4 regions of the Glutamicibacter sp. BW77 genome follow, and region 1 is predicted to be linked to each of the others. Evidence: riboswitches for the same ligand, from Rfam matches in the RefSeq annotation. Region 1 holds a riboswitch; each other region holds the start of a gene.
What was found. Region 1 has a riboswitch for S-adenosylmethionine ahead of CIK74_RS13505 (bifunctional o-acetylhomoserine/o-acetylserine sulfhydrylase). Riboswitches for the same ligand answer to the same signal wherever they lie in the genome.
Positions count from the first base shown of each region.

Region 2: linked by a shared signal. The riboswitch ahead of CIK74_RS10975 (acyl-CoA dehydrogenase) and the one ahead of CIK74_RS13505 (bifunctional o-acetylhomoserine/o-acetylserine sulfhydrylase) in region 1 are both predicted to bind S-adenosylmethionine.
Region 3: linked by a shared signal. The riboswitch ahead of CIK74_RS16750 (acyl-CoA dehydrogenase family protein) and the one ahead of CIK74_RS13505 (bifunctional o-acetylhomoserine/o-acetylserine sulfhydrylase) in region 1 are both predicted to bind S-adenosylmethionine.
Region 4: linked by a shared signal. The riboswitch ahead of CIK74_RS10955 (methionine ABC transporter ATP-binding protein) and the one ahead of CIK74_RS13505 (bifunctional o-acetylhomoserine/o-acetylserine sulfhydrylase) in region 1 are both predicted to bind S-adenosylmethionine.

Region 1 covers NZ_NRGT01000073.1:238,122-243,401, reverse strand. The annotation lists gene CIK74_RS13515 (SGNH/GDSL hydrolase family protein) at 1-436, shown strand, start outside; gene CIK74_RS13510 (homoserine O-acetyltransferase) at 529-1,674, opposite strand; gene CIK74_RS13505 (bifunctional o-acetylhomoserine/o-acetylserine sulfhydrylase) at 1,677-3,032, opposite strand; SAM riboswitch class IV at 3,113-3,230, opposite strand; gene CIK74_RS13500 (VOC family protein) at 3,405-4,049, shown strand; gene CIK74_RS13495 (GNAT family acetyltransferase) at 4,116-4,526, opposite strand; gene CIK74_RS13490 (type II CAAX endopeptidase family protein) at 4,589-5,280, opposite strand, start outside.
Region 2 covers NZ_NRGT01000065.1:36,705-41,935, reverse strand. The annotation lists gene acs (acetate--CoA ligase) at 1-1,890, opposite strand, end outside; gene CIK74_RS18790 (hypothetical protein) at 1,887-2,039, opposite strand; SAM riboswitch class I at 2,039-2,146, opposite strand; SAM riboswitch class I at 2,412-2,511, shown strand; gene CIK74_RS10975 (acyl-CoA dehydrogenase) at 2,528-3,862, shown strand; gene CIK74_RS10970 (LLM class flavin-dependent oxidoreductase) at 3,926-5,231, shown strand, end outside.
Region 3 covers NZ_NRGT01000082.1:35,628-40,907, reverse strand. The annotation lists gene CIK74_RS16755 (acyl-CoA dehydrogenase family protein) at 1-1,121, opposite strand, end outside; gene CIK74_RS16750 (acyl-CoA dehydrogenase family protein) at 1,155-2,381, opposite strand; SAM riboswitch class I at 2,436-2,526, opposite strand; gene CIK74_RS16745 (GntP family permease) at 3,006-4,367, opposite strand; gene CIK74_RS16740 (sugar diacid recognition domain-containing protein) at 4,630-5,280, opposite strand, start outside.
Region 4 covers NZ_NRGT01000065.1:30,347-35,626, forward strand. The annotation lists gene CIK74_RS10945 (MetQ/NlpA family ABC transporter substrate-binding protein) at 262-1,173, opposite strand; gene CIK74_RS10950 (methionine ABC transporter permease) at 1,199-1,894, opposite strand; gene CIK74_RS10955 (methionine ABC transporter ATP-binding protein) at 1,891-2,925, opposite strand; SAM riboswitch class I at 3,072-3,162, opposite strand; gene CIK74_RS10960 (ASCH domain-containing protein) at 3,432-3,953, opposite strand; gene ggt (gamma-glutamyltransferase) at 4,365-5,280, shown strand, end outside.

The sequences.
Region 1 (5,280 bases):
ACTTGGTGGGATTCGTGGCAAGGTCGCAATTTACAACGAAAACGTCCGTGCCATCGCCCAACGTCATGACGCAGTCGTGGGAGATCTCTGGGCATTGAGCGAGCTGCGCCAAACACAAATGTGGGATCCGGATCGCTTGCACTTTTCCCCCGCGGGCCACCAAGTGATCTCCGCAATGGTGCTCGATGCACTGAACGTTCCCCACGAACGCGTCATGGACGCGCAATTAGAACACGCAACCCGAAGCTGGCGCGAAGCACGAATTGAAGACCTGCAATGGGCTCGCGAGTACTTTGGTCCGTGGATCCTGCGCAGGATTCGCCACCAGTCTTCCGGTGATGGAGTTAGCGCAAAAAGACCGCTTCCCACGCCCTTCGCCGTGCAGCCGCCGAATGCCTCGCTGGGTGCTGGAGATAGCGCTCCCGGACAAAAATAAAGACACAAAACAAATGGGACGTGGTTTGTTGCACCGATTACTGGTGCGAAAATCCACGTCCCAAATGTATATGACTGCTTAGTTTTTAGCCCTTAGTCATCAAAGACTAGGGCGGTCAGTACCGGTCCAAGTTGCTTGGCGTCCGTCAGGAAACCGTCATGTCCAATCGGTGAATCGATGTAATGCACCGGCTTAGGCTTCGGCAACGAGGCGGCGAGCAGTTCAGACTGCGCCGGGAAGTACAACCGGTCGCTGTTGACCGCGGCGACCACCACATTCACCTTCTCCAGTCGAGCCAGCGCAACCGTGAGCGATTCGTAACCGCGCGCCACGTCATGGCTCATCAAAGCCTCGGTGAGCACCAGGTAGCTATTCGCGTCAAAACGATGAACCAGCTTGGTCGCCTGGTGATCAAGATAGCTTTCCACCTGGTATCGGCCGCGTGGGCCGCGTGTTGTAACAAACGGCTGTTCGCCGGTCTGCGCATTACGCGCAAACCGCGCTTCAAGCTCAGCCTCCGAACGATAGGTAATATGCGCCAGGCGTCGAGCCAGGCCCAATCCGGCATCCGGGCGCACTCCGTTGGCATAGTAGTCGCCCTGCGCAAAGTTGGGATCGAGGCGAATGGCCTCGGTCTGCACCTGCGCAAAAGCGATCTGTTCTGCCGTGGCTTGCGCCGTGGAGGCCATCACCACCACGTTCTTTACGCGTTGCGGGAATTCAACCGCCCATTCAAGGGCTCGTGCCCCACCCATGGAACCGCCGATGACCGTATGCCAGGAGTGCACCCCGAGCAGGTCGGCCAACCGCGCTTCGAGGCGCACGGAATCCTTGATGGTAATAAAGGGGAAGCGTGAACCCCAGGCGTTGCCGTGCTCATCTGGCGAACTAGGTCCGGTGGACCCATTGCAACCACCGATGATGTTGATGGCCACGACAAAATACTTGTCGGTATCAACAGTTAGCCCGGGGCCGACAAAATCTTCCCACCAGCCCGGGGTCTGCGAATCTCCGCGCGATACGTGCGCATCACCGGTCAACGCGTGCTTCACCAGCACCGCGTTGGTCCCCTCCGCGTTAAGCTGGCCCCATGTTTCGTAGGCCAACTCGATCTGCGGTAGGTAGCCACCGGTTTCGAAGGTGTACTCCCCCACGAACGCACGACGCAAAATGCCGTCTTGCCCGTCGGTAAGTTCCTGCGATGGCAGAGTTTCTTCGGTAGTCACTATGGATGCCATGCCTAAAGGGTTTCCTGCAATTCCTGGTGAGAGAGCTGCTTAGTGGCAGCAAAACCAAGTTGCAGATCAGCGAGAATATCCTTGATGTTTTCAAGTCCCACACTCAACCGAACGAGGCCCGGACGCACACCGGCGGCCAGACGTTCGTCTTCGGTCAATTGCGCGTGGGTGGTCGACGCCGGGTGGATGACGAGCGAACGAACGTCACCGAGGTTGGCCACATGTGAATGCAGCTCCAGCGCATCCACAAAAGCCTTGCCAGCTTCGAGTCCACCAGCAATATCGAAGGCAATAATCGCGCCGACACCGTTTGCCGAGTACTTCTGTCCGCGTTCAAACCACGGCGAGGAAGGCAGGCCAGCGTAAGCGACCTTTTCAACCTGCTCCTGGCTTTCAAGCCAGACGGCTACTTCCTTCGCGTTTTGCACGTGACGCTCGATACGCAGAGACAAAGTCTCCAGACCTTGAGCAATAAGGAAAGCATTAAACGGTGCGACAGCCGCGCCCAGATCGCGGAGCAACTGCACGCGAGCCTTCAGAATGTAGGCAAGATTGGCACCAAGGATGCCATCAACGCCCAGATCGCGGGCGAACACCAAACCGTTGTAGGACTCATCGGGGGTGTTGAAGTCCGGGAAACGTTCCGGATCCTTCGCAAAATCAAATTTGCCCGAGTCCACGATTACGCCGGCAATGGCGGTGCCGTGACCACCGAGGTACTTGGTGGCCGAGTGGATGACGATATCCGCGCCCCACTCGATGGGGCGGATCAGATATGGGGTTGCCAAGGTGTTATCAACCAGCAGTGGAACCCCGACCTCATGGGCAATCTGTGAGACTCCCTCGATGTCCAAAATGTCTTGGCGCGGGTTGGAGACGACTTCACCGAAGAAGGCCTTGGTATTTGGCTTCACCGCTGCACGCCACTGATCCAAGTTGTCTGGATCCGCCACGAAGGTGACCTCGATACCGAGCTTGCGCAGCGTGTGCTTGAGCAGGTTCTGCGTTCCACCGTAGAGGCTCGGGCTGGCCACCAAGTGGTCTCCAGACTGAGCCAAGTTGAGAATTGCGAGGGTGGTTGCTGCCTGCCCCGAGGCGACCAGCAGTGCGCCGACGCCGCCTTCAAGATCCGCGATACGGTTTTCGACCGCTTCCTGCGTTGGATTACCGATACGGGTGTAAATCGGCTCCAGCTCCTGCAGTGCGAAGCGAGCCGCGGCGCTCTCGGCGTTCGGGAAAACAAAAGACGTGGTTTGGAAAATCGGCAGGGCACGCGCACCGGTGACCGGATCTGGTTGCTGCCCGGAATGGATCTGACGTGTTTCAAAAGACCAGTTGTTACTCATGGTTTCCTCCATATTGTTTGTCGACTATGGGGGTACACCACTCAAAAACACACCGACGGCAAATTCCTCGTCGAGGAGCTTTCGAAGGGGGTAACCCGCGCTTGTCCTCAACGCTTGGTGCGTCGAGGGCCAGGTCTTCACCCGGGGCACCCCACCGCGGCGGAGGGTTGCCGCCCAGTAAGCCGGGGCTTGTTACTGGGACTCATGACCTGACTCAAGTCTGCCCGATAGCCGAAGAATTTGGCAATATGAGATAGCTTAACGTGACTCAATCGGTCATATAGATCTTTAATGAAGAAATTTATGCAGACTGTTCGATCCCACCATTACCACTTAGGGTCGCCTAAGTCGAGACTGAGATCACATAGTGACATGATGGGGCACATGATGAGGCTAGATCACGTTAGTTACGCATGTGGCCCCGATGGGCTCATGCCAACCGCCGAAAGAATCTCCAAGGCTTTGGGCCTGGAATTCGTCAAGGGGGGCGTACATCCGCGTTTTGGAACGCGGAATGTAATTTTCCCGCTCAAGCACAACCAGTACCTAGAAGTTGTTGAAGTTCTAAACCACCCTTCCAGCGACAAAGCACCGTTTGGGCAGGCAGTACGAGCCCGCTCCGAGCTTGGCGGCGGCTGGATGGGATGGTGCGTTTCCGTTGAAGACCTCTCCAGCGCCGAAGAGCGGCTGGGACGTAAATCTGTTCCGGGAAACCGCAAGTTCCCAGACGGCCGCGAACTCACCTGGCAGCAAGTTGGAATCAAGGGGCTCATCGCTGATCCGCAGGTTCCGTATTTGCTTCGCTGGGACGCAGGAACGGAGGATCTGCACCCTTCGAAGGCTCTAGAGCCTGTAGGTGCGATTCAAAGCATCACTATCGCTGGTTCCCGCGACCGCGTCCTAGACTGGCTAGGCCAGCCAGAGAACGTCAATCTTGGCGCGGTGAGCATGGAATACGAAGCACCCAACGGCACTCCGGGCATCTTGTCGGTCACCTTTGAAACCGACAATGGTTTGGTCACGCTATAACAAAGAACGTCGAAATAAAGGGTAGGTGCGGACGGCAACGTCCTCGCCTACCCTTTGTCGTTCCAACTATCCAAGCCTTTTGCCTAGGACCACCACTTCTTGAGCTTCGTAGCCTAGCCGCTCGTAAAATCCGATCACATCAGTGTTCTCGGTACGCACCATGAGCTGTACTTTGGGCACCCCTTGTTCAGCAAGCCAACGCGACGCTGCCCCCATAATCTCCTGTCCAAACCCCTGGCCCTGCATGCCGGGTTGGACCGCCACGTAATATAGCCAGCCTCGGTGTCCGTCGAACCCAACCATGGCTGTAGCTACCAGTCTTTGCTCATGACGTCCCGCAAGAATCGTAGAGCTCTGATTCTCCAGTGTTTTACGTGCATCTGCCTCCGGATCATTCCATGGCCGCGTAAGCTCGACGCTCCGCCACAGGGCTGTTGCTTCGCCTATTTCGGTCAGTTTGAGTTCACTGATTTGCATAAGTAAAACGTACCGTTGAAAACGTCGTTTATTGCTATTGCGCAATGCTTGCCGTTGTGGGGTTAGCCTCCGATACCGATAGCGGGGCCGAAGAGCATGAACCCGACAAATCCCACTGCGTCCAACAAGAAGTGCGCGATCACCAACGGCATCACTCGCCCATATTTCTGGTAAATCCAACCGAAAATCACACCCATGGCTATGTTTCCCAGCATCGGGCCGACGCCTTGGTAGAGGTGGTAGCTACCGCGGATCAGCGCAGATCCGAGAATCAGCGTCCACGGTCCCAGGTTCAGCTTCTTACCGTAGGTAAACAGGAAACCGAGCATGATCACTTCTTCAAGCACCGCGTGGCGTACGGCAGAAAGCAGCAGCACCGGCACGCTCCACCAATAGTCACCAAGATTAGCCGTGGACAACGCGGTGGTTACTCCCAAGGCACGGCCTGCGGCATATACGCCCAGGGTTCCAAGGCCCATGGCAAGAAACAATCCGGCCCCAAGTAACAGATCTTTACCCGGACGGCGGAAGTCGAACCCTACATCCTTCACGCTTCGGCCCAGGGTGCGGTGCATCAAATACAGTGCGAGAAGAACCGGGATCAGTGCGAAGAAAATATCCAGCAACTGATAGGACAGGTCGAAGTATTCGCGCGTGTTTAACGGATTATTCATCGACGTGGTCTGGTCGCGCAACGGCGCACGGCTCACCTTGTCGGCGAAACTAATCAGTGAATACACCGCGCTCTGCCCCA
Region 2 (5,231 bases), on a different contig from region 1:
CTTGGTTCCTTCGAAGAGCTGGGTCAGCAGGCGGCGCATGATCTTGCCCGAACGGGTCTTAGGAACATCTGGGACCAATACGATATCGCGTGGTTTAGCGATTGGGCCGATCTGCTCGGTGACCGTTGCGCGCAGGATGGTGATGAACTCTTGCTGACGTGCAAGCGTTTGCGCATCAGGGTTTGCTGAGATCAGTGTCTTATCCAGCGGAACCACAAAGGCGGTGGCCGCGTGGCCGGTCTTCGCATCCGGGGTGGGGCAGACTCCGGCCTCGACGACACCTGCATGGGTCACTAAAGCCGACTCAATCTCAATGGTTGACAGCCGGTGCCCGGAAATATTGATTACGTCATCGGTGCGGCCCAGGATATAGATATCCCCGTCCTCATCAAAGCGGGCACCATCACCGGCAAGGAACCAACCCTGGGCAACATATTGCTCCCAGTAGCTGGTGTAATAACGTTCCGGATTTCCCCAGACCGTCCGGGCCATCGATGGGCCGGTCTGGGTAATTACGATATTTCCTTGTTCGTTTGCAGCCACGGTATTTCCCGCAGCATCAACAATGTCCACCGATACACCCGGTAGGGCGCGCGAGGCACAGCCTGGCTTGAAGTGCGCATCGGTAGGCAACGGCGAAAGTACTGTAGCTCCTGACTCGGACTGCCACCAGGTGTCAACCATCGGGATCCCGTGCTCGGTGTCTCGTCCCACCTGGGCGCGTAGCCAACGCCACGCTTCGGGATTGACCGCTTCGCCCACGGTGCCGCCCACACGAAGTGAGGACAAATTGTAATTGTCCGGAATGCCGTCGGGGAACCAACCCATCAGCGAGCGGACCAGTGTGGGTGCAGTGTAGTAACTGGTGACCTTGTAGCGCTCGATAATTTCAAAGTGGCGTCCGGGATGCGGTGCGTTAGGCACACCCTCGTAGATCACCTGGGTGACACCGTTGGCTAGTGGCCCATAAATTTCATAAGTATGTGCGGTAACCCAAGCCAAATCCGCGGTGCACCAGTGCACGTCATCGGAGCGCTGAGACTCATCAGGATTGCCGAACAAAAGATTGTGGCTATAAGCAGCCTGAGTGAGGTAACCGCCGGTGGTGTGCACCAGCCCCTTAGGCTGTCCGGTAGTTCCCGAGGTGTACATGATGAACAGCGGCGTCTCAGAGTCGAAGGCTTCGGCTTTGTGGTGCGTGGGCTGGTTCTCTACCGTTTCGTGCCACCACAGGTCGCGTCCTTCGGTCCAAGGAATGTCGTCCCCGGTGCGCTGAATAACCAGCACCTTTTCAATGTCATTTTCTCCGGAGACCGCAATATCGGCATTGGTTTTGACGGGAACCGAGCTCCCACGACGGAATTGACCGTCGGTGGTCACCAGCAGCTTCGCTTTGGTGTCTTCCACACGAAATTTGAGTGCCTCCGCGGAGAAACCTCCGAAGACCAGTGAATGGATCGCGCCGATACGGGCGCAGGCCAGGGTGATCACAATTGTTTCGATGAGCACCGGTAGGTAGATGACCACGCGGTCACCCTTGGTAATACCGAGTTCCAATAGCGCGTTGGCCGCTTGGCTAACGCGATCTTGCAGGTTTTGGTAGGTCACCGCAATGCGATCGCCAGGCTCGCCCTCAAAGTAGAGCGCGACCTTGTCGCCATTTCCGGATTCCACGTGGCGGTCCGCGCAGTTCACGGCGGCGTTGAGCTTGCCACCGAGGTACCAAGAGATCTGTGGTCCACGCTTTGCTTGTGGGTCCGCGGCAATGATCTGGCTAGTGGTGTGCCATTTGGTGTCCCAGTCGAGCAAGTTTGCTGCTTCGTCCCAGAACTCCTGACGGTTCTCGGTGCCAGCAGGTGAGGTTGTAGTGGGCAACTTGGTGATAGTCATTGCGTTTCCTTGAAAAGTTTGGGGCGGCTGTTCCTGCGGTGCTTACGTGCGCGTTGTTTAGCTAGCGGGTGTCCAGTTGCTGGCACATCATCGAGCAACTTCTTCGAGTAAGCCAGCTGGGGCAGGGCAATATGAAAACCATGATTCATCTCCATCGTTCCTGGCGGTAGCACCGGCCACACATCTATTTACAAATCGTGTGTGGTGGTTGCTGCGGCGTCACAGAGCCAGATCTCTTGGCCGCTCGGGATGGTTATATGACCATTACAGGCTTTCGAACGAATTCAATGCAAATCCGTCGTAATATGAAAAATATTCGATAACTACGTCACATCATCAAGATGTTTCGATTTTTATTTCATCAACAACGTATTTGGCTGAAAAATCGCGAAACGCTGGGTGTGGCGTTCGACTATGCCGGATAAGTGGAGTCCTTGATGCAATTCAAGGGTCATGCCAGCACGAAGAAATATGACTTGCCGGGTTGAAGGCAACGTAATTCTCAGGCTACAAATGATTACGAACCATCCAGAGCGACCGAGAGATTTGGCTCGAAGACGTCGCAGCAACCACCCACCATTTTTTGGCCCGGGACGGTGCTACAGCCAGAACCGATGGAAAGAATAGAGGACTTTTGATGTCATTTGGCGATTTAGCTGGCGACTTTAATGCGCTTAGCGATCCGTCTGTGGCCGGTAACGCTGCGGAGCTTGATGAGCTGCCTGTAGAGCTACCCACACGACAATTGCTCAAAATAACTCCAGGTTCTGGCGCAGATGAACAGTATGAACGACTTGCAGATATCTTCCGTCCCGTCTTCGCACAGATTGCCGCCGGGTCTAGTGAGCGTGACCGGCAACGGATACTCCCCTTCGAACAGGTCGGGCTGCTTAATCGTGAACGCTTCGGCGCGTTGCGACTATCCATTGCCGAAGGTGGTCATGGCGCACGGCTAAGCGATGTGTTTCGGTTGCTTATTGAGCTAGCCGAAGCTGATTCGCACGTGGCACAACTCTGGAGAGCCCATATTGCCTTCGTAGAAAATGTGGTGCGCTTAGAAGACCAAGTGCTACGCAGCAAGTGGACTACGCGAATCAGCGCCGGCCAGATCGTTGGCAATGCTTATACCGAAGAGGGCGGAAACGCGCTGGGCGTACTGAACACGAAGGTAACTGAGCAAGACTCGCGGTGGTTGGTCAACGGCCGCAAATTTTATTGCACCGGTACCATTTTTGCGGACTGGACCACCGTTGCGGTAGCCCACCCAGAGATCCCTGGTCGCCAGATCGCCGTGGTTTCAACGCAACACAGTGGTGTGAAGATCCTTGATGACTGGGACGGGTTTGGTCAGCAGCTGACCGGTACCGGCAGTACCGAATTCCACAATGTTCCGGTGGATACCTTCATGCCCGAAGATCCCACCGACCCGGAGGCCGCAATCTTCCAGCTGGTACTCATGGCGGTGCAAGCCGGAATTGGTCGGGCCGCACTAAACGACCTGCGATCTTCGGTTCAGGCACGTACCCGCAGCTTCAGTACCGGAACAGGGGTTCCGGTACACCGCGAACCACAGGTACTGCAGCTGGTCGGTGAGGTATCCGCCGAAGTTTTTGCCGCCGACTCCGTGGTCATGGGGGCGGTGCTGGAAGTCGAATCGGCGATGGCCGATGCGAACCTGAACTCCGAGGAACGCTTCGCCGTGTGCGAGCTGGCGGCAAACCGCGCCCAGACCATTGTGCAGCCCTTGGTGATCGGGGCGACGAGCAAACTCTTTGACGGGCTCGGGGCATCGGCTACACGCAACAGCTGCAACATGGACCGGCATTGGCGCAACGCACGCACCATCGCAACGCATAACCCGGCAATTTATAAGGCACGCATCGTAGGGGACTACGAGATCAATGGGGTGCAACCCCAACGGCTCTCGGTCACCGGAACGGTTTCTGGAACACCACAATTTTCTGGAAGCTAAACAAGTTTTTTGAACGCACCGTTAGATTTACAAGAATTCATTTCCATGGATAGGGGTACACCAATGAGCGAGAACAAGCGCGAAATCCTTTTTAACGCCTTCGACATGAACTGCGTGGCTCACCAGTCACCAGGACTGTGGCGTCACCCGGCTGACAAGGCCTCGACCTACAAGACCCTGGGTTACTGGACACACCTGGCCAAGGTGCTGGAAAAGGGCAAGTTCGACGGACTGTTCCTCGCCGATGTGCTGGGCACCTACGACGTGTACAAGGGCTCCAACGAAAGCCCACTACGCACCGGCGCGCAGGCTCCGGTCAACGATCCGATGATGCTGGTTTCAGCGATGGCCGCAGTCACCGAGAACCTCGGTTTTGGTGTCACCGCTGGCACCGCCTATGAGCACCCATATGCTTTCGCCCGCCGTTTGGCCACCCTGGACCACTTGACCGAAGGCCGTGTGGGCTGGAACGTAGTCACCGGTTATCTGCCGTCCGCTGCCCGGAACATGGGCCAGGAAGACCAGATGGAACACGATGAGCGTTACAATCACGCAGACGAGTACCTAGAGGTTGTTTACAAGCTTCTTGAAGGTTCGTGGGAAGACGACGCAGTACAGGCCAACAAGGAAACCGGCGTTTATGCCGACCCGGCTAAGGTGCACTCGATCAACCATGAAGGAAAGTACTTCAAGGTTCCGGGCATCGCCATCACCGAGCCAAGCACCCAGCGTACCCCGGTGATCTACCAGGCCGGAGCTTCTAGCCGCGGCATCAAATTTGCCGCCGGAAACGCCGAATCGGTCTTCGTCACCTGCCCAACCCGTGAGACCCTCAAAGTTGCCGTAGCCAAGATCCGCGATGCGGTCCAGGCAGCCGGTCGTGACCGCTACGACGTGAAGATCTTCGCAATGCAGACCATCATCACCGATGAGACCGCCGAGCTGGCGGAAGCCAAGTACCAGGACTACAAGTCCTACGCGGATATCGAAGGCGCTCAGGTGCTGATGTCTGGCTGGATGGGCATTGACCTCTCCGAATACGGTCCAGATGACGTCATTGGCGAGAACGTAAAGTCCAACGCCATCCAGTCCACCGTGGAGACCTTCCAGAAGGCCAGCGGCGATTCCGGCAAGCCATGGACCATCCGCCAGTTGGCCGAGTGGGTCGGCGTTGGCGGGTTCGGTCCAATCACCGTCGGTTCCGGTGCTGAAGTTGCCGAGAAGCTCATCGACTGGGTGGACTACACCGACGTAGACGGCTTCAACCTGGCCTACGCGGTTACTCCGGCAACTTTTGAAGACATCGTCGAGTACGTGGTCCCAGAGTTGCAGACACGCGGCGCATACAAGACCGAATACACCGAAGGTT
Region 3 (5,280 bases), on a different contig from region 1:
CGGGCATTGCGCCAATGCCGGTCCAGGTTCTTCGAAACGCTGGTAGCCGAAGCGGCCAACGCGTCGAAGGCGTGGGTGATCGCGTTGAGCACCAGCGGGGTCAGCACCACCTGGGCCTGCGCGCTGGCCAGCTCGGCCGCGTCATTGGCCGCCTCGTCTTCCTCCAACGTCACTTCGCCCTCGTGCCGCGCCAACGCGGTTTCATAGGCTCCCTGCAGGGACTGCGACACGCGTTCCACGGTTCCGGCCGCCGCGAACGCAGTGGCGGATACCTCGCCGATGACCTGAAGCAGCTGCGGATCCTCGGCGGCCACGTTGGCGGCGCCATGGCTGAAGGTGCGCTTGCGGGCCTTCAGCTCGGCGGCGAAGTCACGTTCGGCGGCCTTGGCGGACCCGGCCAGCACAACCAGCAGCACCTGCTGGTAGAACGCGGTCTGGTATTTGAAGCGGGTGTCGAAGTCGATCAGGTCCTCTTCGGCGACGACCGCGTCGGTGAAGGTGGAGGTTCCGGTGCCGGTGGTGCGCTGTCCGAAGCCGTCCCAGTCATCGGCCAGCACCACGCCGGGCTGGTGCCGGTTGACCGCGGCGATCACGCGCTTGCCGGTATCGGTGCGCTCGGCGTAGGTATCCAGCCAGTCGGCGAAGATCGAGCCGGTGGAATAGTACTTGGTGCCGTTGACCAGGAACCCTCCCTCGCCATCCGGGGTGACCTTGGTGATCACCTCGCCCACCTTCACGGTGCCGATCTCGGTCCAGGAATTCCCCACCAACTCCCCGGCGGCAAAGCGGGCCAGCCACTTGTCGCGCCCCGGCCCCGGGGCGGCTACCAGGCGGTCTTCGACGAAAGCGAAGTGGGCGCGCAAGGCCTGGGCGATGCTGGAGTCCGCGGCGGCCAAGTCCACGAGCAATTCGAAGAGCTCGGCCAAGGTGGCCCCTGCCCCGCCGTGGGAGACCGGGACGCGCAATGCGCCGAAGCCGGCGGCGGCCAGCTCGGCCACCTGCTGGTGCGGCAGTTCTCCGCTGCGGTCGCGTTCGGCGGCGCCGGCGGCGATCTTTTCAAAGTGCGGGGCGAAGCGGGTTTTCAATTCAGCCAGGCGGTTGGCGGTGGCAAGTACGGTCATCAGTTCGGTCCAATCCGTGGGTGCGGTTGAGGTTTAGGTGTAGAGCGAGAGCGGCTGGGTTTCCCCGCGCAGGAAGTACGCGCCGACCTCGATTTTCTTGTAGTCCACCGGGTCGTGCAGCGAGTGGGTGCGCACATTGCGCCAGAACAGATCCAGGCCCACATCATTCTGCGTAGAGGAGGAACCGGTGACCTCGAAGATGCGGTTGGCGACCTCCACGCCGATCTCGGTGGAGACCACCTTGGCCTCGGCGATTTCCACCGCCAGCGCCGCGCGTTCAGGCTGGGTGACATTCCCCGCCTTGGCCAGCAGCGCATCGAATTTGCGGCCGAGCTTCTCGGCCAGGGCGGCCACCGCGGCGGTGCGCGCCTTCAGCTCGCCCACGGTGCGCTGGAAGACGACGTCCTGGGAGTAGGTCTCCGCCGCCGAGAGGAACCAGGCGTTCTTGCGGCCCAGCAGGATTTGCTTGCCGCGGGCCAACGCGCCCTCGGCGATGCCCAGGTAGAAGTTCGCGAAGGCCAGCTGGATCCCGGGGGTGAGCAGGGTGGAGACCGGCTCGTCGGTCACCGCCCCGAGCAGATCGGCGGCCTCGATGCGCACGTTGTGGTACTTCAGCGAGTTCGAGGCGCTCAAGCGCTGGCCCAGGTAGTCCCAGTCATCGACGATTTCCAGCCCTTCCCGGTTGCGCGGGAGGACGAAGGCCAACACTTCGCCGTGTCGCGGGCCTCCGGAGACCTCGGCGTTGACGACGATCACCTCGCCGACTCCGGAGCCGGTGGAGAAACGCTTGAAACCGTTCAGCCGGAAGCCATCGTCCTCCGCGGTGAGCGTCAGCTGTGGGTCCACCGGATTCACCGAATCGCCCCAGAGCCAGCCTCCGGCCACGGTCCGCTGCCACCACTCGGCCTGGGCTTCGGCCGGAGCGTAGAAGGCGATGCCGGACTGGTTGATGTAGTGGTAGGCCAGCAGCTGGGAGATGGACCCGTCGGCCGCGGCCAGGATGCGGATGGTTTCAAAAGCGGTGGCCCAGTGCGCTCCGGCTCCCCCGAATTCGGCCGGAACCAGCAGGTTCAGCAGCCCGGCCTCGCGCAGCAGCTGCACCTCGGCGAAGGGCTGCTCGTTTTTGCGGTCGCGCTCCAGCGCGTCCGCGGCCAGGGTGGCCGCGACCTGCTCGGCGATCTCGCGCCAGTGGGCGAGCTCGGCCTCGTCTGCGCTCCCGGTGTAGGGAACGCGGGGCAGTTGCGTGCTCAGTACGGTCATTTTCGTTCTCCCTTAGAGTCTTGCTCCGAAGGAAGCAGAAAGTTGCTTTCTGCTGATCCATCGAACCTGGCGTTAGCACTAGCTGCCGAATGCAGGCTTGCTGCGGCGTCGTCGAGCCAGGTCTCTCAGCCGCTCTGGATGGTTGGTACTTCGAGTGAAACACCGCGGCATGAGCGGATGGAAGGAGCACGTCATCCGACGGAATAGTCGGTCAGAAGTCGTCACAAAGCGAGATTTCCGGCGGACTTGGACCGCCCCGAAGGCGCTGGGACGCCGTCATACTTCTGGAGGTTACGTCATCGGCGATCGGAGAGCTTGATATCCGGATCCAGCATCAATCGACCGGGCACCTGTCAGGGGGATCTCGGTTTCTCAATTAGCCGACAGCGATAAGCGTCAGCGAATGCGGGGGTGGATCATGGATCCAGCGATCAGGCATCCCAGATGGCCGGATTGCCGGTCATTGTTCCCATGCCCGTAATCCTTGCCAGCAAGTCAATGGGGAAAGCTGGGCTGTGCTCGAAGTTGCAGCCTTGCCTATTGCGGCCATCCCGCCAGTTAAACCAATAACCGCGCCATCCACTGATGGCGCGGTTATTGGTTTATGCAGGCTTCTTGGATTTACTAGAGCAGGAATGCCCCGAGGATCCAGACGGTAGCAAATGCGGCGGTGCCCTGGATGGCGGTGGCCACGCTCAAGGTCTTGTAGGCCGTGATCACCGGGATGCGGCTGAGCTGGGAGACCACCCAGAAGTAGGAATCGTTGGCATGCGAGACGACCATCGCGCCGGCGCCAACTGCCAGGACACTGAGCACCATGCCCAGTTCGGAGTCCAGACCGAGGGATCCGAGCATCGGGGCGACCAGCGCCGAGGTGGTCACCATCGACACGGTGGATGAGCCCTGCGCCGACTTCAATGCCGCGGCGATCAGGAATGGCACAGCCAGTCCGAGACCCAAGCCGCTGAGCGAATCGGAGAGGATCGTGGTCAGCTCCGAGGCTGCCAGCACAGCACCAAAGGCTGCGCCGGCACCGGTAATCAGCAGGATGGGCGCCGCGGTGCGCACGGCTTCGTGCATCTGCTCGTTGAAGTCGGCAAGCTTCTTATTGCCGTTCAGCAGCAAGGTCGCGGCGAGCAAACCGAAGATCAGCGCGATCACCGGGGTGCCGATGAAGGACAGTGCTTCCAGTGCGGCGCCTTCGCCGAAGGGATGCGATGGAAGCTTGGCAATCGATGCCGCGCAGATCAAGACCAGCGGAACGAGGATCGGCAGGAAGGCCAAGCCAGGGCTTGGCAGCTTGCCGAAGCTTGCACGCAGCTGCTCGTAATCGAGCTCGGAGATGTCGTTCTCATCCTCGGATGGCAGCGGAGTCCACGTGGACTTGTTGAAGCGGCTGGCATAGAACAGCCCGGCCATGGCCGAGACCACTGCCACCGGCAGGCCGATGGCGATGATCAATCCGAGGTTGTCGGCGATGCCGATGGACTCGGCGGCTGCCAGCGGTCCTGGGGTCGGCGGGACCATGGTGTGGGTGGCATACAGGCCGGTCATCAAGGCAATGGAGGTGGCCAGCGTGGAAACACCGGTGCGCAGGGTGATGGCCTTGCGCAGGGAGTTGAGCACCACGTAGCCCGAGTCGCAGAAGACCGGTATGGAAACGATGTAGCCGATGAGCGACAGCGTCAGGTTGGGGAATCTGGTGCCCAGCACCTTGATCAGCGCATCGGCCATGGAGATCGCGGCCCCGGAACGCTCCAGGATGATGCCGATCATCGTGCCGAAGAGGATTACGAGGCCAATATTGCCCATGGTGCTGCCAAAGGCGGTGGTCACCGTGGAGGCGACCTCGGCGATGGGGATCTTGTAGGCGAAGGCCGCGAGGATGGCCGCGCCGATGAGGGCGAGGAAGGGGCTGATTTTCCAGCGTGCGGTGACCAGCACAATGGCCACCACGGGGATCAGCAGAACGAGGAGTTCATACACGGCGAGTTGGCTCCTTTGCCAATATCTGTGGCCCCCAGCCCGAACCTGCAATGGCGCAGGCGGTCGTTCTGGGTGCGAGTTCCGGCCCGTTGCTGCCGCCCGCTATTCCGCCAGGTCAAGCTGCTCAGGCTTTTCCTGCGAAGGTTGTTTCGGCCGGGAGGACCGGTTCAGCGGGCGCTCAACTTCGAGCATCTTGCCAATACTAGGGACTGCGGACTCAATCACCTATGGGCGCACGCCCATATTCTTATGCCGGAAATTCCTAGAATATGTGTTTCTGGTCTAGGGCGACCGCTGCGTAGATGGCATGCTGCAGCCGCACCGCCTGGCCGGTGTGGCGGATGTCCACCCCGGCGATCAGGGCTACGCGCTCCAGACGCTGCACTAGGGTATTGCGGTGTATGTGCAGTTCGGTTGCGGCCTGGGTCATCGATGCTGCGGCAGTGACGACCAGCAGCGTCTTCGCTTGCTCTTCGCTCAAGTCCCGGGCGGGCCGGGCAATATGGCTCAGGCTCTGCGCCGGTGTGCGCGCGATAGCGGTGGCGATTTCCGGGCTCCAGATCTCCCGGTTTCGTCGCTGGGGTATCAGCGCCGGGAGCGCCACGAGGGCACGGAGGGCTTCGGCTTCGGCCAGCAGGTGTCCGGCGCCTTCTGCCGGGGCGGAGGCAAGATAGCGCTCCGTTGCGCCTTGGTCTTCCTCGAAGGCCGGTTCGTTCGCCAGCCGGATCCGCCAGAACGCACCGGAGAGGTTGATCCAGGAAGTGCGCCGGCCCTCAACGGCCGGCACATCCAGCAATGGATCCTGCGCGCTGCGCGGGATCCATGCCTCCAGTTGCGTTGGTCCGCGCAAGCCGTGCGCTGCCAGGCTCCGGTCAATGGCTTCTGGCTCGGCCCATCCGGCCAGCAACGCGGA
Region 4 (5,280 bases), on a different contig from region 1:
TGTGCCCGGGGCTATGGTGTGACCAACCATGACGTCATATACGCGTCACGAAGCCATCTGCGAGCTGCTCGACACGGAAAAACGCGTCACATTCTTCTCAAGATCTCGTCATAAGTCACTTCGTGACGCTGTTACAAATTATTCCTTGACGGTACTCCAAAACTGCGCGTTAATTTCAGCTGAAAAATCTTAAAAGTTAAGGTCAGTTCGAACCGAGATAGTTCGAACTGACCTTTCAGTTCGGCTTGGTTGCCAGATACGCTACTTCGCCGATACCGGAGTCAGTACACCGTGCACTAAGGGATCTTCCGTGCTTTCCAGATACTCCTGCAACCGCGGGTCGGAGAAGACCTCAATCAGTTTTGCAGCGTCAGGGGTCTTGGAGAATTTGGTACCAAAAATTAGCTTTGAGGCGAAAGTCCTCGGTGGTTCAGGGAACAGGAGTCCTTTATCTCGACCCACTTTTCCGGCATCAAACTGTGAGACATAACCAATCGCGACATCCACGTCGTCAAGCATGCGTGGCATGGTCATCAGCTCCGCTTCCTTCAGCTTGAATTCATGCGGATTGTCTACCACGTCAGCCATTTTGGCAGTGCGTGGTTCGATGTCTGGGTTCAGGCCGAGCAGACCTTCGCGTTCGAGCAGCCAGAGCGCCTGGCCCTGGTTCGCGACGTCATTGGGAAGTAGCAGTGTCGCCCCCTTGGGCAGTTCCTCGACCGAGCCATACCGGCTGGAGTACAACCCGAAGCCCCACTGATAGAGCTCTACGGTTGCGGTGAGATCAACACCGGCGGCCTCTGCAGACTGTTTCATGTACCACTCGTGTTCAAAAATGGTCGCATCGAATTGCCCCTCGGCCACGGCGCGGTTGGCCTGGATCGAATCCTGCAACCCAACGGCTTCAATTTCAATTCCGTAGTCCGGTGCAATGTTCTCGGCGACGTATTTCAGTATCTGCTCTTCCCCGGCCATCGCTGGTTCGTAGTGGACCTTGAACTTTGTCTTGCTTGGCTGATTGGCTGCGAGTGCGGGCGTAGATCGTTGCTGTACTAAAAGTGCGCCAAGTACGAGTGCCACGATGGTCGCGCAAGCGGCGATGGTCCAGGGCAACTTGGCGGTGTTTTTGCGAAGGGTGAAGCCGTGAACGTGGCCATTGGGTGAAGTTGTCATGATCTTCTCGTTTGTTTGAGGGCGCTTAGGGGCGTGCCAGCGCACGGGCGATACGGTCGCCGAGGAATTGGACTATTTGCACGGTCACGATCAGTGCGAGGATGGTCGCAATCATGACGTTCATATCAAAACGCTGGTATCCGTAGGTCACCGCAAGATATCCGATACCACCGGCTCCGATAGTTCCGGCGATCGCCGAGTACTCGACCATGGAGATGGTGTTCAGTGTGATCGCTGAGGCAAGTGCTGGCAACGCCTCGCGTACTTGAGTGGAGCCAATGATTTGCAACGGGGATCCACCGGTCACCAAACCGACTGCAAGGTTTTCCTTGGGCAGGTCGTTCAACGCGTTTTGTACTAAACGGGCGAAGAATGGAATACCCGCAATAGTCATGGGTACAACGGCAGCCCAGATGCCGATGGTAGTTCCCGTGATCCATTTGGTGAAAGGAATAATGGCAGCCATCAAGACTAGGAAGGGCAGCGAGCGGCCCATATTCACGATCCAGCTCAATGTGGCATGGCTCTGCGTGTGCGGGAAGAGGCCTCGCCTGTCGGTGTTGAACAGAGCCAGTCCCATGATGCCGCCAAAAATGATCACTAAGACCATCACGATTCCTACCATGGCCCAGGTCTCTGCGTAGGCAGGGAGCATCAGGGAACCCAGCTCACTCCACGGGGTATCTGTACCCACAGTGACGCTTTCGGTTGGAAGACTCATACCGTCACCTCGATTCGTGTTTCACCATTGATCTTGTCTGTGCGCAACGCCTGCGAATGGGCGGTGGCGTGTAGTCCCCAACCGTCGAGTACCTCGATGGCTCGTGCTTCGCCGATACCAGATAGCCCTATTTCAACGCGGCCCAGCGTGCCTTCTTGGTGGGCTTCTACGGATCCGCCAAGCAGTGCCACCGTGGCACCATATTCGCTGCCTAATTTGGAAATCCATGAAGGATCAATCTGCGTCCCGCGGTAAGCGACGGTCAAGGCAAAGTCGTAACCGGCTGGCACCAGGTCTGGGTGCAAGGGCAAAAGCTTGGAACCAGTTACCGATTCCGGGTTTGCCACCAGTGCGCGCAGTTCGCCGTATTCGGCGATTCGGCCACCATCTAGCTGTGCCACGCGGTCGGCGATATGACGTACCACATCCATCTCGTGGGTAATCAAGATGATTGCCAGCCCGAGGTCGGTACGTAAGGAAGCGAGCAGTTCGAGGATCTGCGCAGTTGCTTCCGGGTCGAGGCCCGAGGTTGCCTCGTCGGAGAGCAGCAGTCGCGGGCGCAGGGCCAGAGCCCTAGCTATACCCACGCGTTGGCGCTGCCCACCGGAGAGTTCGCCCGGATAGGAATTGGCGCGGTCGGCCAACCCGACTCGTTCTAAAAGCTCGGCAACTCGATGTTCCATCTCATGATGGACTACTCCGAGGTTGCGCAGCGGCAACGCCACATTTTCGGCGACTGTCATGCGGCGCAGCAGAGCCGAATTCTGGAAGATCGTGCCAATGGCACGGCGTTCGGCACGCAAGGCCTTGCCTGAGAGGATCGAAAGGTCTTTGCCATCGACCAAGATCTGCCCACTGCTGGGCTTCTCCAAGAGGGAGATGCAGTGGGACAGCGTGGATTTCCCTGCGCCCGAGGGACCAACCACGGCGGTGATGCTGCCCGCTTGGACCTCCAGATCAATTCCTTTGAGGACCTGTACCCGACCCTGGGCCGTGTCGTAGTGCTTGTGTAGCTGACGGATCTCAATCATTTGAGGGCCCGAAGAAAGTTGTTTGCATTTGTTCTCCCTGGTGCTGGCGCCGCGCAGAGCCCGAGTCAAGTTTGAGCTGCAGACTCGCAATGTAGCGGCGTGAGGCAGCTACGGAATCTTGCAGAACAGTGTTGTATCTACGGACCGCTCCATCGGTCCTGGCGGTAGCACCGGCCCCTCTCGGGGTGGTTGCTGCGACGTCTACGAGCCAGGTCTCTCAGTCGCTCTGGATGGTTACCATTCGATGTCTGAATCGAACAGTTTCAGTCTGTCCGCGAGCAGCTTCCATGAACAACCATGACGTTATAAATGCGTCATGTAGTCACCATCGGTGCTCAGCTAGCAGTAAAACGGGCCATAAATGCGGTACTCACTCGTCATATTTCGCTGAGTGACGGCGCAAGGCGTACATCTTGACTTAAGAACTTAATTCAAACGCCATGATGATCCCCTTCAAGGGCGCAAGGCAAAAATCCTGAACAGCAAGGTAGAGAAAATTATGAGCCTTAAATCTGCTTGCGCGGCCAGACTACCTCGAAGCTTTCGCATACGATGCGTTCACCGGGGATGCTGGTGATTGCCGGTTCCCACTGCTTGGCAAAATCTGCTTGCTGCGTCCGCTTCCAGAACTTCTCGTGCTCCCGGCGCCAGCTAGCCAAGCTACGGTCGTCCTCGCCCTCGGCATAGGCGAATTCGGCATCCACCTGGTCGAATGATCTCAGCGTCACCTCGCTGGTCCGCAGGATAACTTGTGGCGTCCCGGTGCCGTCGCAAGCAATCCAGTGCGAGCCGACCTGCGGGAGGGGTTCGTTCTCGGCAAGGTACTCGTTTTCGAGGCTTGAGGTGGCATGTTTCTGCCCGTGGGTTACTTCTCGCAATAACGAGTCGGCCAGCGCAGGGCTGTCTCCGAAGTATTCCACCACGTAATCACCCGGGTCGCTGGCGCAGCTTTGCCGGTAGTCATCCCACATCTGTGCGGCTGAGGCGAGATCTAACGGTGGCATCTCGGCGGCGTGTTCGTTGCTCATGCTCTTAGCCTAAGCGCAGTCCGGCCACCGCAGTTGTTGACCTCGGCGATTGTTTGAATGTTCCCGTGTTGGCGTGAGCTTGGGTAGCCAGTCTCATGGCGATCGCGGGGTGATCCGTTGGCCTCTTCGGCCATGCAAACGCAACGCGCCCTCAGCTTGGAAAGCGCAAAGCCCTCGCCGGCTACAAAGGTTTCCGATAGTGGCAGTAACCGACGAATCAGATGAACTTGATGACTACGCATTCGCGCCGAGAGCGCCCGGCCGTGTTGGCGAAACCTAAGTTAAAGTATGTCCCGACCTGCGCGAAATTGCGGACAAGCTTGCACAGTGACGCGTGTCACGGAACTCGTCTCGGGGTTTCTCCCGTAAATTGGCGCATACTTCATCCCCACCTTTTCAGGAGATCAAAGAATGTCACGAGCATGTACGAGAGCTATTGCCAGCGTCGCGGCACTCGCACTGGGACTGGGTACTTTCACCGCCCTTCCGGCCAACGCCGATCCCAGGGCAACCGACAAAACTCCAACAGCCAAAGGCAGCGGCGGCGCTGTCTCATCCGTGGACCCGGAAGCGACCGCCGCCGGCATTGAAATCCTACGCAAAGGCGGCAACGCAGTTGATGCGGCTGTCGCAACCGCGGCAGCGCTGGGCGTGACCGAACCTTATAGCGCGGGTATCGGTGGCGGCGGCTATTTCATGTACTACGACTCAAAAACCGGAAAGATCAGCACCATTGACGGCCGCGAGACAGCACCGGCAGCAATACCCCAAGATGCCTTTGTCGACCCGGAAACCGGCAAACCCTACAATTTCACGCCCGAACTGGTGACTAGCGGCGTGGCGGTAGGAGTACCGGGAACTCTAGCCACCTGGCAGCGTGCATTGGATAATTGGGGTTCCCAAAGCTTGAAGAAAGTTTTGCGCCCGGCCACCCAGGTGGCCTCACGCGGTTTTGTCGTCGATGAAACCTTCCGTGAACAGACCCTTGATAACAAGGAACGCTTCGCTGCCTTCAGCTCGACGAGCGAACTTTTCCTGCCCAACGGTGATGCACCCCAGGTTGGCAGCATCTTCAAGAACCCGGATCTTGCCCAAACCTACCGGTTACTTGCCAAGCAGGGCCCCTCAGCGTTCTACCAGGGCGAGATGGCCGAGGAAATATCCCAGACGGTGCAAGCTCCACCCAAGGTTGAAGACACCGAGCTCCCGGTTCCAGCCGGGTATGTGAGCACCGCCGACCTGGCAGACTACGAGGTTGCGGAGCAGCAGCCAACCAAGGTGACCTACCGTGGACTGGATGTCTTTGGCATGGCACCATCGTCCAGCG